DNA from 2 places in the Rhizobium yanglingense genome. Region 2 is predicted to be linked to the other one. Evidence: riboswitches for the same ligand, from Rfam matches in the RefSeq annotation. Region 2 holds a riboswitch; the other holds the start of a gene.
The links. Region 2 has a riboswitch for cobalamin ahead of cobU (bifunctional adenosylcobinamide kinase/adenosylcobinamide-phosphate guanylyltransferase). Riboswitches for the same ligand answer to the same signal wherever they lie in the genome.

Region 1 (7,550 bases), 170 kb from region 2:
CCTGTCCTTCATGTAGCCGGTGCTCGGTATAGACGGTGTTGAGCGGCGGCAGGTGATCGCCGAACAGCACGATGATCGTTTCGCGGTCACGCTTCTTGGCCCAATCCATCAGCATCTTGAGACTGTCGTCAGCTTCCTTCACGCCCTGCGCATAGGTCGCAAGCGTCTGCACGGTCGGCTTCCGGAATGTTGCCTGCGGATGCTCGATCGTGTTGCGTGGCATAACGGTACGGCTCGTAGGGACCATGTCCCTGCAGGGTGACAGCGAAGAAGAAGAACGGCTTATCGAGGCCGTCGCCCTCGCGCATGATCTCCTTCATCAGCGAATTCATCGGAGGCGAAGATGCCGCGCTTTTCCATCGGCGGCATCGTTCTCTTCGGTCTGGAACTCCTCGAAACCGAAATCCTTGTAGACCGGCGTTGCGGTTCCAGAACCAGCTGCTGGAAGGGGTGCAGGGCGCGGGCGATATAGCCTTCGCCGCGGAAGAAGGTGGCAAGCGAGGGCATCGTCGCTGCGGACATATTGCTGGTAAGGAATGCTGCCATAGGGCAGGAAGGCGTTCGAGAAGCCGGTCAGTGCCTCGAATTCGACATTGGCGGTCATGCCGCCGAATTCCGGCGAGAAGACGTAGCCGGACTGCGCGGCGCGGATCGTTCGGCATCGGATCGGCGCTGAAGCGAGAGGTTTTTCAGACCTCGTCGGATCCCAAAAGGACTCACTCATCAGCACGATGATGTCCGGCTTGTCTTCCGGGCCTGTTAGATAGCCGTAGTTGCGCGAGGGGATCGCGTCGAGCGCATCGGCGTTGAGACCGGCGGGCGCTGCGACATCGGCCATCGGGATGTTGAAGAGCGAAGGCCAGTATGAAGCCGTTGCTGCGGTAGTTCTCCTTTTGGTCCCACATCATCGGCACCACCTGCAGGCGGTCGCGAATGTAGGAATATTGCGAATAGTCCATGATGCGACGCGAAAGCCGCTATCACCGGCAGCCCGAGGCAGAGGTGGCGCAGGCGAGCCTGGCGGGAGCAGTTTCGGGAAGTTCTGCCAGGCGTAACGCCATGCGAAAACGATGCCTGCGGTGAAAAGCACGATGCCGACGAGAAGTGCTGACGGCGGTCCACGGCCTGTCTCGCACCATGACCGGCAGCAGCTCCATGATCTGACGGGTAAAGAGCACGTCGGACGGATAGAAGCGGGTCGGAAAGAAAGTGCTGCTTTTGATTGGAGACAAAGGCCGGGATCAGGAAAAGCGGGATCAATACCAATGCCGATTGGTAGCGCCGTCCAAATACGGCATCGAGGGTCAACATCACGACCGTCAGCATGGCGACGGTCGTCATGCCGGGCCTAACCGTCGATGTCAGGAACTCGCCGACATCGGTCAACGTGCCGCGCGCGATCCACTCGACGGCGATAACGCTGAGGAACAGCGAGAGAAAGCGAAAATACGATGCCGATTGCCGCGCGCGCTGCCGGAGATTGTACACTCGACCCGAAACCGGCGGAAAGCAGTGCTGCTTTTCTGGCCGGTACGGACTTCATTAGCAACGCGATCAACGGCATACTCCGACGTCATAAAATCTTCACTGAAGTGTCACATGCCTGTCATGAACGCTAGATGAACCTCTCCGTTTCCCGGCTTTTCCATATGGTTTGAGTTTTTCGCCCGGCAAACTCCGCGGCTTTTCATGGCGCGGGCAATTGAAGCGGCGGGCGGCACCGCGCTAAATCGGATGACATGACCACAGGAAAACGCTCCTTTGCAATACGCTCCAGATTGCCGTTGCCCAGTTGAACCCGACAGTCGGCGATGTCGCCGGAAACCTTGCCAAAGCGCGTGAGGCGCGCGCCGATGCGGCCCGCCAGGGCGCCGATCTGCTGCTTCTGACGGAGCTTTTCATTTCCGGTTATCCGCCGGAAGACCTCGTGCTGAAACCGGCCTTTCTCAGAGGCCTGCCTGAAGGCGGTCGAAGACCTCGCGGCCGATACCGCCGACGGCGGCCCGGGCGTCATCGTCGGCTTCCCGCGGCAGGGAGAGACGGGGCGGCATAACTCGGTTGCAGTTCTCGACGGCGGCCAGGTCCTGGTGCTGCGCGACAAGATCGACCTGCCGAACTACGGCGAGTTCGACGAGAAGCGCGTCTTTTCCGACAGGATCGATGCCGGGGCCGGTCAATTTCCGCGGCGTGCGGATCGGCATGCCGATCTGCGAAGAGATCTGGAACGATCTCGGCGTCTGCGAGACACTGGCCGAAAGCGGCGCCGAAATCCTGCTGGTGCCGAACGGTTCGCCCTATTATCGCGGCAAGGTCGACGTGCGCCATCAGGTGGCGCTCAAGCAGGTGATCGAGACCGGCCTGCCGCTGATCTTCGCCAACCAGCTCGGCGGCCAGGACGAACTGGTCTTCGACGGCGCGAGCTTCGCCTTCAACGCGCGACAAATCGCTGGCATTCCAGATGAGCCAGTTCGAAGACCGCGCTGGCGGTCACGACATGGAAGCGCGGCGAAAACGGCTGGCGCTGTAGCGAAGGCCCGATGTCGCGTATTCCCGAGCCCGACGAGGCCGACTATCGCGCCTGCATGCTCGGTTTCCGCGATTACGTGAACAAGAACGGCTTCAAGAATGTCGTGCTCGGCCTCTCCGGCGGCATCGACTCGGCGATCTGCGCGGCGACTCGCCGTCGATGCGCTCGGCGAGGAGCGCGTCCGCACGGTCATGTTGCCGTATCGCTACACGTCGACGGATTCGCTGAAGGATGCGGAGGACTGCGCCAAGGCGCTCGGCTGCCGCTACGACATCGTGCCGATCGAGGAGCCGGTGAAGGGCTTCACCTCGGCGCTCTCGCCGACTGTTCGAGGGAACCGATAGCGGGCATTACCGAGGAGAACCTGCAGAGCCGCGCGCGCGGCACGATCCTGATGGCGATTTCCAACAAGTTCGGTTCCATGGTGGTCACGACCGGCAACAAGTCGGAAATGTCGGTCGGCTATGCGACGCTCTACGGCGACATGAACGGCGGCTTCAATCCGATCAAGGACCTCTACAAGATGCAGGTCTATGCGCTGTCGCGCTGGCGCAATGGTCACGTGCCGCCGGGCGCGCTGGGGCCGTCCGGCGAGGTGATCCCGCAGAACATCATCGACAAGGCGCCGTCGGCCGAGCTTCGCCCGGACCAGACGGACCAGGATTCGCTGCCGCCTTATCCGGTGCTCGACGACATCCTCGAATGCCTCGTCGAGAAGGAGATGGCGGTCGAGGAGATCGTCGCGCGTGGTCATGACGTGGCGACCGTCCACCGCGTCGAGCATCTGCTCTATCTCGCCGAATACAAGCGCCGGCAGTCGGCGCCGGGCGTGAAGATCACCAAGAAGAACTTTGGGCGCGATCGCCGCTACCCGATCACCAACCGGTTCCGCGACCGGTAACCCAAAATCCTGGAGGATGCATGCGCAGTTCGGTCGAGATCTATAACATCCGCACCGGGAAAAGCCGGATTGTCGTCCAGACGGAAAAGCTGATCGAGGCGCCGAATTTTTCGCCCGATGGCGCCTATATGCTGTTGAATGGCGACGGGTTGCTCTACAGGCTGCGGCCGGACGGCTCCGGCGGCATCCAGCGGGTCGATACGGATTTTGCGACGCAGTGCAATAACGATCACGGCATTTCGCCGGACGGGACACAAATCGTCATTTCCGACAAGACGGAATTCGGCAAGTCGGCGATCTATATTCTGCCGGCGGCTGGCGGGACGCCGCGGCTGATCACCGACAATCTGCCCTCCTATTGGCACGGCTGGTCGCCGAACGGCAAGGAGCTCGCCTATTGCGGCATTCGCGACGACGCCTTCGACATTTATACGATTTCCGTCGATGGTGGTCCCGAAAAGCGGCTGACGCATGGCGAGGGGCGAAACGACGGGCCGGATTACTCGGCCGACGGGAAATGGATCTACTTCAACTCCAGCCGCACCGGTCTCATGCAGATCTGGCGCATCCATCCGGATGGAACCGGCCTGGAGCAGGTGACGCACGACAATTACGGCAACTGGTTTGCGCATCCTTCACCGAAGAACGACAAGGTGCTGATCCTTTCCTACGATCCGGAGGTCTTCGATCATCCGCGCGACCTTGATGTGCGGCTGCGGCTGATGGACATAGACGGCGGCAACCTGACTACGCTGTTCGAGCTCTTCGGCGGGCAGGGCACGATCAACGTACCCTGCTGGTCACCGGATGGTGACGAATTTGCCTATGTGCGTTACTTCCCAGAGACTTGAACGAGGCGCCGACTCAGGAGATAGAGACTGCCGTCAGGTGCCTGCATCCAGCAGGAGAATCGGGAATCCGGTGAAGGACCGGAACGTGCCCAACGCTGTGAGGCTGACGCTTGCTGCAACAATGGCCACTGGCATCTGCCGGGAAGGCTGCAGAAAGCGGGTGACGCCAAGTCAGAAGACCGGCCTGGCAAGATAGACCGAACCGCGCGGACGGCGGCGAGGTTTTGACGCTTCCCGCGCTGCGCTGCGGGTGCTCAAGCATTGTTGGGGATTTAACGATGCAACTTGATCCTTTCGCCCGCGCCCTGGTGCCGGCCGGCGAGTTCTCCGAACACGACCGGGCCTCGGTCTATAGAGCCATCGAAACGCGCCGCGACGTGCGCGACCAGTTTCTGCCCGATCCTCTGCCCGACGATCTGGTGTCGCGGCTGCTTGGGGCAGCGCATGCCGCGCCGTCGGTCGGTTTCATGCAGCCCTGGAATTTCATCGTGATCCGCGATCCGAAGGTGCGCCAGGCCGCGTGGCAGGCGTTTTCGCGTGCCAACAAGGAAGCGGCTGAGATGTTTGAAGAGGAGCGGCGGGATATGTACAGAAGCCTGAAGCTCGAAGGCATCCGCAAGGCACCGCTCAGCATCTGCGTCACCTGCGATCCTGACAGGGCAGGGCCGGTGGTCATCGGCCGCACCCACAATCCGCGTACGGATGTCTATTCGACCGTCTGCGCCGTGCAGAACCTGTGGCTTGCCGCCCGGGCCGAAGGCATCGGGGTCGGCTGGGTCAGCGTCTTCCACGAGGCGGATATTCGGGAACTGCTCGGCATTCCGGAGCGGATCGAGATCGTCGCCTGGCTTTGCGTCGGTTATGTCGATCAGCTTTACACCGAGCCGGAACTGGCCGTGAAAGGCTGGCGACAGCGCCTGCCGCTGGAAGAACTGGTCTTCTCCGACCGATGGGGAAGCCAGTAACGCCGCGTCAGTTCTGCTGCGGCTGCGGTCCGGGCGTTGCGGGGTTCTTGAGATCGATCGCGCCCTGATCGCCGGCGAGGAACTGCGGACCGACCTGGCGGACTTTGCTGTTGGCCGGGTCATAAGGGCGGTCCGGCACCTGCGGCTGCGGGGCAGGCGTGGATGGCGCGCCCGATGGCGGCTTCGTCTTGATATTGGTGATCGAGCCTTTCCTCGGCGGTTCGCTGATCGCCTGATTCTTGCGCATGTTCTCGTAATAGGCGGAGAGATTGCAGGAACAGGAGGACTTTTGGCCGGGCGCGCGGTTCTTGTAGGCAAAGGCATTCTGCATGGCGCTGTAGGGCGCACCGGTCGAGGCCGAGATCATGTTTGCAGCTTCGGTATTCGAGATGTCTTGATAGAAAAGCTCCGTCTCGATACCGGGGCACATTTTCGAACACGTCGCTGCGTCGCGGTTGAAATCGATCGATGTTGCATTCGTGGTGATCGGGAAGAAGCCGCCGTCGCAGGTGCGCACGCACATCGTGCTGACATGCGACATGAGCTCGCCGCGCGGCATGCCATATTGTATGTCGCCCTGTTCGCCTTCTCCAAGCGGAATGAAGGTATCGCTCCGCATCGCCTGTTCTTCGGGACTTGGTGCCGGCGCATAGGCCTGCGGATCCGGCGCATAGTCGAGCTCGTCGTTGCAGCCGTTGTCTTCGAGCGCCGCCATCAGCTCTCGGCGCACGCGATAATCGGCGCCGCCCTGATTGCGCAGTTCGTTGCGCCGCTCCTGCAGGTATCGAATGTTGTCGACCATGCGCGCCTCGGACTGCTGCAGCTCGCTGCAATAATCCGCATTCTCGCCGCCGATCACGACCATGCTGTCCATCGAGCAGCCGTAGCCGCGCAGGTCGTTGCGGACTTTACGAAGCTCGAGATTCTGCTCGGCGATCGCGCTCGCATATTGGCGGACTTCGGGGCCGTTGCCGATGACATGGGGCAGATCGGCGATGCGGCCGCGCAGGTCGTCGCAGATCGCATGCGTCTGCGCGGCAGCAGGCGCGGCCAAGGCAAGCAGGATCGCAAGGGTCAGGTTTCGGCGTTTCACGGCATCATCCCGCAGCAAAGTCAGGCCAGAGCGCGGCGTGACATTCGCCGCATCCCGGCTTTCTAACTTGCTTCCGTTAACAAGCTGGCGACGCAATTGTAACGCATTTTCGCATTTTGCGACAACTTACGCCGGCTGAGAAGCCTCCACGACGGCAAGCGCGGCCATGTTGACCACGCCGCGCGAGGTGACCGAAGTCGACAGGATATGCGCAGGCTGTGCGGTCCCCAGCAGAATCGGGCCGACATGGAGCGCATCCATCATGGTGCGCACGAGGCCGAGCGAGATGTTGGCGGCATCGAGGTTCGGGAAGAGCAATAGGTTGGCTTCGCCGGCAAGCGAACTATCCGGCATGGCGCGCTTGCGCAGCGCTTCCGACAGTGCAGAACCGGCTTGCATTTCACCATCGACCTCCAGATCGGGGGCTTGTTCGCGCACGAGCTGCAGGGCATCGCGCATCTTGCGTGCGCTCTCGGAGTTTCGGGAGCCGAAATTCGAGTGGCAGATCAGCGCGGCCTTCGGCGTAATGCCGAAGCGGCGAACCTCCTGGGCCGCGAGAACGGCGATCTCGGCGATTTCCTCATGTGTCGGATTGTAGTTCACGAAGGTATCGGCGAAGAAGACCGGCCCTTTTTGGGTGATCAATAGGCTGAGACCGGCGAAGGTGCAGGCACCTGGCCGCTTGCCGATGATTTGGCCGACGTCTTTCAGGTGGCGGTCGAAGCGGCCTTCCACGCCGCAGATGAGGGCATCCGCCTCGCCGCGCTTCACCGACAAGGCGCCGATAACCGTGTTGTTGGTGCGCACGATCGTGCGGGCGGCTTCCGGATTGATGCCGGCGCGGCCGACGAGGGCGAAGTAGTCTTCGACATAGTCGCGGTAGCGCGGGTCGTCTTCGGGATTCACCACGGCGAAATCGATGTTCGGGCGAATGCGGATGCCGAACCGCTTGAGGCGAGCCTCGATGACCGAGGGGCGGCCGATCAGAATCGGCTCGCCGGTCTTTTCCTCCAGCAGAACCTGAGCCGCGCGCAGGACGCGCTCGTCTTCTCCCTCCGCGAAGATGACACGTTTCTTCTCAGAAAGCTTGGCGCTGGTAAAGATCGGCTTCATGACGAAGCCCGAACGCCAAACGAAGCGGTTCAACTGATCGAGATAGGCGTCGAAATCGGCAATCGGCCGCGACGCGACGCCCGTCTCGGCGGCGGCCTTG
Region 2 (7,550 bases):
CGGAGAAAATCGCCTGGAGGACGACGGCGCCGTTTGTTTCAAGCACGCTCGGCGCGCGATCGGCACCGGGCGCAGACACGGCAAAGCCGGTGGTGTTGATCACCACATCGGGCGGCGCTTCTGCAAAGATGCGCTCGAGAATGCCGGTCGATAGCGGATCCTTGAGGCTATAGGCGAAGATCGGCAGAGGGCGCAGGCCTTCCGCCGCCAGCGCTTCGATGAGCGCTTCGACGGGGGCCGTTTCGCCGCTTTGCACGAGCGCGCGGTAGAAGCTGATGGCGACGGTGGGTTTGAATCCGGCCTCTTCCTTCGAGTTTGGGATACCGGAGGCGGAAAGAACTTTCCACTCCTCAACCCCAATCGCACCTCGACCCGGCCACCAGATACCCGCCTTCATCAGCGGCACAGCCGCGCCCGGCTTCTCATCGCCGGAGAGCATCGCCGTCGCGTAATCGAGAAAGCTTCGCGAATTCCCCTCGCCGCCTTCGATCAGATAAGCCCAGAGCGCGTTGAGATCGTTGAGCGGCACGTTCGAAAATGGCGTCAATCCTGCATCCGGCTTCGAATCCCCAGGCAGGACCGCAATCATCGCACCATGCCGCGCCGCGCAGGCATGCAGCGCCTCCAGCGCGTAGTGGAAGTAGCTCGCGCCCCCAAGCGCCCGGACGATGATCAGCTTTGCGCACCGCGCCGTGCGCTCGATATAGGCATCGACGGACATTGGGTGCTTGAGGCTCATCAGGCTGGCGAGCCGGAGCGTGAAAGGCCTTCCGGCTTGCGCGTGAGCCGCGGCGATCGCCGCAAGCTCGGTATCCGCCGCAGACAGGAACAGGATATCGGCAGGCGATTGGCCGAGGTCGATCGCCTCGTCGCCGTCGCTGATCGTTCCTTTCTGGGCAAGAAGCAGATGCATGGCCGAGCCTTAGACGAGTGCCTCGATGGCCTTGCGGACGGTGTTCTGATCCATCTCGTGCAATCCGATCACCACAAGCCGTGTGCCGCGCGCTTCGCCCGGCGCCCAAGCGCGGTCGAAATACTGGTCGATACGGCTGCCGACGGCCTGGACCTGCAACCGCATCTGCTTGCCCGCGACATCGGCAAAGCCCTTCAGGCGCAGAACATCGTGCTCGGCAATCACGCCTTTCAGCTTCTCGACGAAGCCTGCCGCATCGTCGATCGGACCGAGGTCGACCACGAAGCTGTCGAACTCGTCGTGATCGTGCGGCGTGCCGTCCTCATGCTCCAGCTCGTGATGCGACTTGCGGTTGCCGATGTCCTCTTCAGTACCGATGCCGAGGCCGAGCAGCACGCTTGCCGGAACCTCGCCGTTCCTCGCCTCGATCATCGCCGGCTTGCGGGCGATGCGGGAGGCCACTTCGTGGCGCACGCGGCTGAGCCCCTTGCCGTCAAGGAGATCAGTCTTGTTGAGCACGATGAGGTCGGCGCAGGTCAGTTGGTCCTCGAAGAGTTCTTCGATCGGGCTTTCATGATCGAGCGAGGCGTCGTCTGCCCGGCGCGCATCCACCGCATCGTGATCGTCGGCAAAACGGCCGGCCGCGACGGCCGCGCTGTCGACGACGGTGATGACGCCATCGACGGTCACTTCGCTGCGGATATCTGGCCAGTTGAAGGCGGCAACGAGCGGCTGCGGCAGGGCAAGGCCGGAGGTTTCGATGACGATGTGATCCGGACGCTGGGCGCGCTCGAGAAGCTTCGTCATCGTCGGAATGAAATCGTCGGCAACGGTGCAGCAGATGCAGCCGTTGGTCAATTCGATGATATCGTCCTCAGTGCAGTTTTCCGCGCCGCAGCCCTTCAATACGTCGCCATCGACACCGAGATCGCCAAACTCGTTGATGATCAGCGCGATCTTTTTGCCGCCGGTGTTGGAAAGCAGGTTGCGGATCATCGTCGTCTTGCCGGCGCCGAGGAATCCGGTGATGACGGTTGCGGGGATCTTCTGCTGGCTCATAGGTTCAACCCTTCATTTTCAGCGGCAATCCGGCCGCGATGAAATACACTTCCGCGGCTTGCGCCGCTATCATCTGGTGCAGCCGTCCGGCATGGTCGCGGAAATCGCGGGCCATGCGGTTTTCCGGCACGATGCCGAGGCCGACTTCATTGGAAACGATGACGAGCCGCGCTCTTGCCTTCGGCAACCAAGCGGCAAGTGCTGCAAATTCCGCTGCCATGTCGCGCTCCTCCATGATCAGATTGGTGACCCAGAGCGTCAGACAATCGACGAGGATCGCCCGGCCCTCGCGGTCGATAATGGAAAGACGGGGGACGAGCTCCAGCGGCTCCTCATGCGTCGTCCAAAGTGGGCCGCGATCGGTTTTGTGGCTCTCGATCCGCTGACGCATCTCCTCGTCCCAGGCCCGACCCGTCGCGACGTAGTGGCGCTCAAGGCCGCTATCGGCAATCAGCTGCTCAGCAAAACGGGATTTGCCGGAACGCGCGCCGCCGAGGACGAAGGCGGTGCCGCATGTGGGATGAGTCATCCGGAGGCCTGCGGCGTAAGAAACGGCGCTGCCGAGGCATGGCGCAGCCAACCCTCATTCCTGTGCTTGCCACAGGATTCCAGTGCCCCCAAGTCCTTGGGCGCCGATGACACCCTCGCGATGGCTGTTTCATTCACGGCGCGGACGCGCCGTGGCTTGTTCCTTGTGACAATCCTCGGGTTAAACCCGAAGACAGGAATGCGGGAAGTCGAAAGTGCGGTGTCCCGCAAAGACGCCACAAAATGCGGCATGGAATTCCATCGTTCAGCCATGACAACCTCCGTGCTGGCAGCGGGGAACAATGCCCCAGAATGGGCTCTTCGCCCGGCACGCATGGCAGGTCTCCTGGCTCGCGGGTGTCGGCCGACCGGGGCGACCCATCTAAGGTCGCCCCTGATCGCACCAGTGGATCTTCCTCGCCTTCCCGGCTGCATTCTCGTGAAAAGGCGGACGATTCGTAGAAATAGAGGCGTCCTGCCCCGGCTGATCACGATGCATTTCCAGTGGCTTTTCCGGCGCCCCAGCCACTTCCTGATCCGCAACATGCGAAAGGAGCCGTGAACTGGCCTGAACGCCGGACGGAAGACCCTGACCGCTCTACAGTCGCGGGGTCGGCTGTGATGAAGACGCCCGGCTTGGGTCCGTCCCTTCACATTCCCTTTTCATCCGGAACGGCATCTGCCGTCCCAAAACCATCCGTAAGAATATTCATCGTTAGGCAAGCCGCCTACCGAAGTCAATTGCGAGTACCCAAATGAAACCGGCGAGGAACAGCTTCCAATTGGTGGTGAATTTCGCGCCGGGCTTTCGCCACATTTCGGGAGCAAGCGCCCCTATTGCCCTTGACGCTGTTGGCCGCCACCTAGTTCTTTGCATATGCTCACGAAATTGAATTTCCCGCGCCTCTACCGGCTCTACCGCCTGCTCGACGCCGGCCGGCTTCGTGCGCTTGCCCGCCGCAGTGAAATGGGCATGGTCTTCGCCGGGATCGCCGTCGGCGTGACGTCGGGCCTGGCTGTCACCGGCATGAGCCTCCTTTCGCGCGAGCTGCATCGCTTGATCTTCGGCGTTAGCGACATCGAACGGCTGAGTTCATCACAGACAAACGACAAATTCCTGCTTCTGATGGCGCCCGTCTGCGGCGGGATGCTGCTCGGCCTTCTGTTTTTCATTCTCGCGCGAACCCGCAAGAAGCCCATGGTCGATCCCATCGAAGCGAACGCTTTGCATGGCGGACGGCTATCGCTGACGGATAGCATCATCGTCGCCGTGCAGAATTCTGGTTTCGAACGGCTTCGGCGCCTCCGTCGGCCTCGAGGCCGGCTATGTCCAGCTCGCGGCGGGTATCGCCTCCAAGCTCGGACTGAAGCTGCAGCTCCGCCGTGCAGATCTGCGCGTCCTTGTCGGCTGCGGCGCGGCCGGTGCGATCGCCGCGGCCTTCAACGCACCGCTGACAGGCGCCTTCTATGCATTCGAGCTCATCATCGGCACCTACACGATCGTGTCGCTGACGCCGGTCGTTGTTTCCGCGCTCGTCTCGACGCTCGTCGCGCGCCTGCTGGCGGGAAGCGATTTCATGATCGATGTCGGTGCGTTCGGCACGGTGGTTCCGGCCGATTATATCCCTGCCTTGTTGCTTGGCGCCTTCTGCGCCGGCGTCGGCATCCTGATCATGCAGGGCGTAGCCTTCATCGAGGAGCTGGCGCGCAAAAGTTCGGTTCCGACGCCGCTTCGCCCGGCGCTCGGCGGCATCATCGTCGGCCTTCTGGCGATGATTACGCCGCAGGTGCTTTCGGCGGGCCATGGGGCGTTGCATCTGAACCTTGGCCGTGATGTTGCCGTCCCGGTCCTGGTCGGTCTTCTCCTGCTGAAATCCTTCGCATCGGCGATCTCCATCGGTTCCGGCTTCAGGGGCGGCCTCTTCTTCGCCTCACTCTTCATGGGCGCGCTGCTCGGCAAGCTTTTCGCCTATTGTGCCCCCTATTTCGCCCATGCGACGCTGACGCCCGTGATCTATGCCGTGGTCGGCATGAGTTCGCTCGCCGTTGCGGTCATCGGAGGGCCGCTGACGATGACGTTCCTGGCGCTCGAGATAACCGGGGACTTTCCGATCACCGCGCTGGTACTTGCGGCCGTCATCACCTCGTCGCTCGTCGTGCGCAACACGTTCGGCTACTCCTTCGCGACATGGCGTTTCCATCTTCGTGGCGAAAGCATCCGCAGCGCCCATGATGTCGGCTGGATCCGCAATCTGACGGTCGACAAGCTGATGCGCTCGGACGTGAAAACGGCGAAGGTCAGCATCACGATTGATGATTTCAAGAAGGCCTTCCCGATCGGATCGAGGCAGCGCGTCATCCTCGTCGACGACTCTGACAAATATGCCGGCATCGTGCTCGTTCCGGAAATCTACGCGAGCCCGGTCGACACCGACGACGAGGGCAAGGATCTGAAGGATTTCATCCGCTACCGGAACGACTTCCTGCAGCCGCAGATGAACGCAAAGCAGGCCGCGGCGATCTTCGACAAGACGGAAAGCGAAGCACTCGCCGTGCTCAACAATCTGATCGAGCGCCGCGTCGTCGGCCAGCTCAGCGAAAGCTATACGCTTCGCCGCTACAGCGAAGAGCTCGACCGCAGGCGCCGCGAGGTCTCCGGCGAAATCTAGCCGAGAAGCCCGGCCAGCCAGCCTTTGTCGAGGTGGGTTTCGAGTTCGTCCGCGACCTCGTCGAGCGCCTGGTCGACGCTTTGACGGTAGCTCCGCCGTTCGCCAGATAGGCCGAAGCTCTCGAGAAGCTTGCCGCGATAGGCATCGCTGCCGAAAAGGCCGTGCAGATAGGTGCCCATGATCCGGCCGCCAGCAGATACCGCGCCATCGGCCACACCGTCGATCACCGCTGATGGCCTGGCGCAGTCCGGCCCGGTCGTGACGCCCAGATGGATCTGGTAGCCGGTAAGCGGAACGCCGTGTTCGGCCGAGACCGCCAGGCTGTTCCGCACGGTCTTTTCCGGCGCCATTTCGGTCTCGACATCAAGGAATCCGAGACCCGGTGTCGCAGTGCTCGCCCCCTCGATGCCGAGCGGATCGCGAACCGTGCGCCCGAGCATCTGATAGCCGCCGCAGATGCCAATGACGCGCCCGCCACGCCGGATGTGCGTCTCCAGATCGCGGTCCCAGCCGGCAGCGCGCAGATCACGGAGGTCGGCAATCGTCGATTTCGACCCGGGCAGGATCACCAGCGCTGCATCGCCCGGCAGCCGGTCTCCCGGCTTCACGAAGACGAGCTCGACATCGGGCTCGGCACGCAGAGGATCGAGATCGTCGAAATTGGCGATGCGCGGCAGAACCGGTACGGCGATCTTCAACGCACCGGAGGCGCTCCTGGCCAGGCGCTCCAGCACGACGGAGTCCTCCGCCGGCAAGCGGGCGGCGGCCTTCAGCCAGGGCACCACGCCGAAACACGGCCATCCAGTGAAGCGATTGATCGCTGCGTTGCCGTCATCGAAGAGCGAAACATCGCCGCGGAACTTGTTGATGATATAACCGGAAATCATCGCCCGGTCGTCATCCGAAAGGATTGCATGCGTGCCGGCAAGAGAGGCGATCACGCCGCCACGATCGATGTCGCCCACGAGCACGACGGGCACCTTGGCGCGGGTGGCAAAGCCCATATTGGCGATATCGCCGGGACGCAGGTTGATTTCGGCCGGCGAGCCCGCACCCTCAACGATGACGAGATCGGCGCCTTCCGAAACGATCGCAAAACTTTGCAGGACATGTTCAAGGAGCAGCGGCTTTAACCTCTGGTAGTCACGGGCGTTCGCCTGCCCGAAGACCTTGCCCTGCACGATGATCTGGCTGCCGTTTTCGGATTGCGGCTTGAGGAGAACCGGGTTCATGTGTATCGACGAGGACGTACGCGCCGCAAGCGACTGCAGCCACTGCGCCCGGCCGATCTCCCCGCCGTCATCTGCAACAGCCGCGTTGTTCGACATATTCTGAGGCTTGAAAGGCTTAACCTTGAGGCCGCGATTGGCCGCAAGCCGGCAAAGCCCGGCAACGAGCACCGTCTTGCCGACATCCGAGCCGGTTCCCTGCAACATGATCGCCTTGGTCATGCGATGAGGCCTACAACGCGGCACGATCCGCGGTCAATCGTCTGTCCGAAATGCGAAAACCGCGCGGGCTGGCGGGCGCGCGCGGTTTGCCGAAAACTCTGGCGTATTCGCCAATACACGGCGAAACTCGTGTGTCTCCGGGACGCACTACCTGATCCGGAGAAAGCGGCGGTTGTCCCCCGCCGTGGTTCAACTGATAGCGTGACATTCTTACCGGAGTGTTATTGCGGAACTCAGCAATGGTGAATTTCGACTTTTTTTGACATTTTGCCGAGTCCCGATCCGCATGCAGTTCATTGAGGGCATTCCACCTCAAGCTCGACGCAGACTTTCACTCGTGGATCAGCGGGAATATTAGATCATTCAAATCAGTCATTTAGGTCAAAAATATTCGGCCTCAGGCGGATTTCAATTGCCGTGTCAAAGGCGTAGGCTGCAAAGTAATCGGAATGTCCCAGGCTGGCGGTCGCGATGCAATAAAACGCATGGCAGCTGAAATTGCGACGGCCAAACTGCTGCATTGCATTCATTGAATGAACGCATTGGGCGGTTAGCAATACATCCAAAAGCTGCATGTCAGCATCAAAAATTGGGGAACGAGCGAATGAAGATCATCCTGGCTTCGCTGTTTATTGCCGTATGTCTCGCTGCCGGCGGCCGCGCCGCGCAAGCTGATTGCGGTAATGTTTCGATCGCGGAGATGAGTTGGGCCTCGGCGGCGATTGCCGCCAATTTCGACAGCTTCATTCTTAAAAACGGCTATGGATGCAATGTCAGGACCGTGGCCGGCGATACCGTACCCACTTTTGCTTCGATGGATCAGAAGGGCGAACCCGATATCGCACCGGAACTCTGGACCGCGTCCGTCAGGACTCAACTCGAGGCGGCAGTGAAGAGCGGACGCCTGATCCAGGCCTCCGAGATTTTGTC

Region 1: linked by a shared signal. The riboswitch ahead of bluB (5,6-dimethylbenzimidazole synthase) and the one ahead of cobU (bifunctional adenosylcobinamide kinase/adenosylcobinamide-phosphate guanylyltransferase) in region 2 are both predicted to bind cobalamin.

Annotation. Positions count from the first base shown of each region.
Region 1 covers NZ_CDSAWY010000004.1:370,703-378,252, reverse strand. Annotated here, with positions in the region: partial or broken gene ACW4PC_RS06765 (LTA synthase family protein) at 1-1,455, opposite strand, end outside; partial or broken gene ACW4PC_RS06760 (NAD+ synthase) at 1,778-3,428, shown strand; gene ACW4PC_RS06755 (TolB family protein) at 3,449-4,279, shown strand; cobalamin riboswitch at 4,298-4,481, shown strand; gene bluB (5,6-dimethylbenzimidazole synthase) at 4,558-5,244, shown strand; gene ACW4PC_RS06745 (DUF2865 domain-containing protein) at 5,252-6,337, opposite strand; gene ACW4PC_RS06740 (NADP-dependent malic enzyme) at 6,464-7,550, opposite strand, start outside.
Region 2 covers NZ_CDSAWY010000004.1:540,609-548,158, forward strand. Annotated here, with positions in the region: gene cobN (cobaltochelatase subunit CobN) at 1-913, opposite strand, end outside; gene cobW (cobalamin biosynthesis protein CobW) at 923-1,972, opposite strand; gene cobU (bifunctional adenosylcobinamide kinase/adenosylcobinamide-phosphate guanylyltransferase) at 1,977-2,501, opposite strand; cobalamin riboswitch at 2,820-3,213, opposite strand; partial or broken gene ACW4PC_RS07675 (chloride channel protein) at 3,378-5,169, shown strand; gene ACW4PC_RS07680 (cobyric acid synthase) at 5,166-6,620, opposite strand; gene ACW4PC_RS07685 (hypothetical protein) at 6,989-7,195, opposite strand; gene ACW4PC_RS07690 (glycine betaine ABC transporter substrate-binding protein) at 7,225-7,550, shown strand, end outside.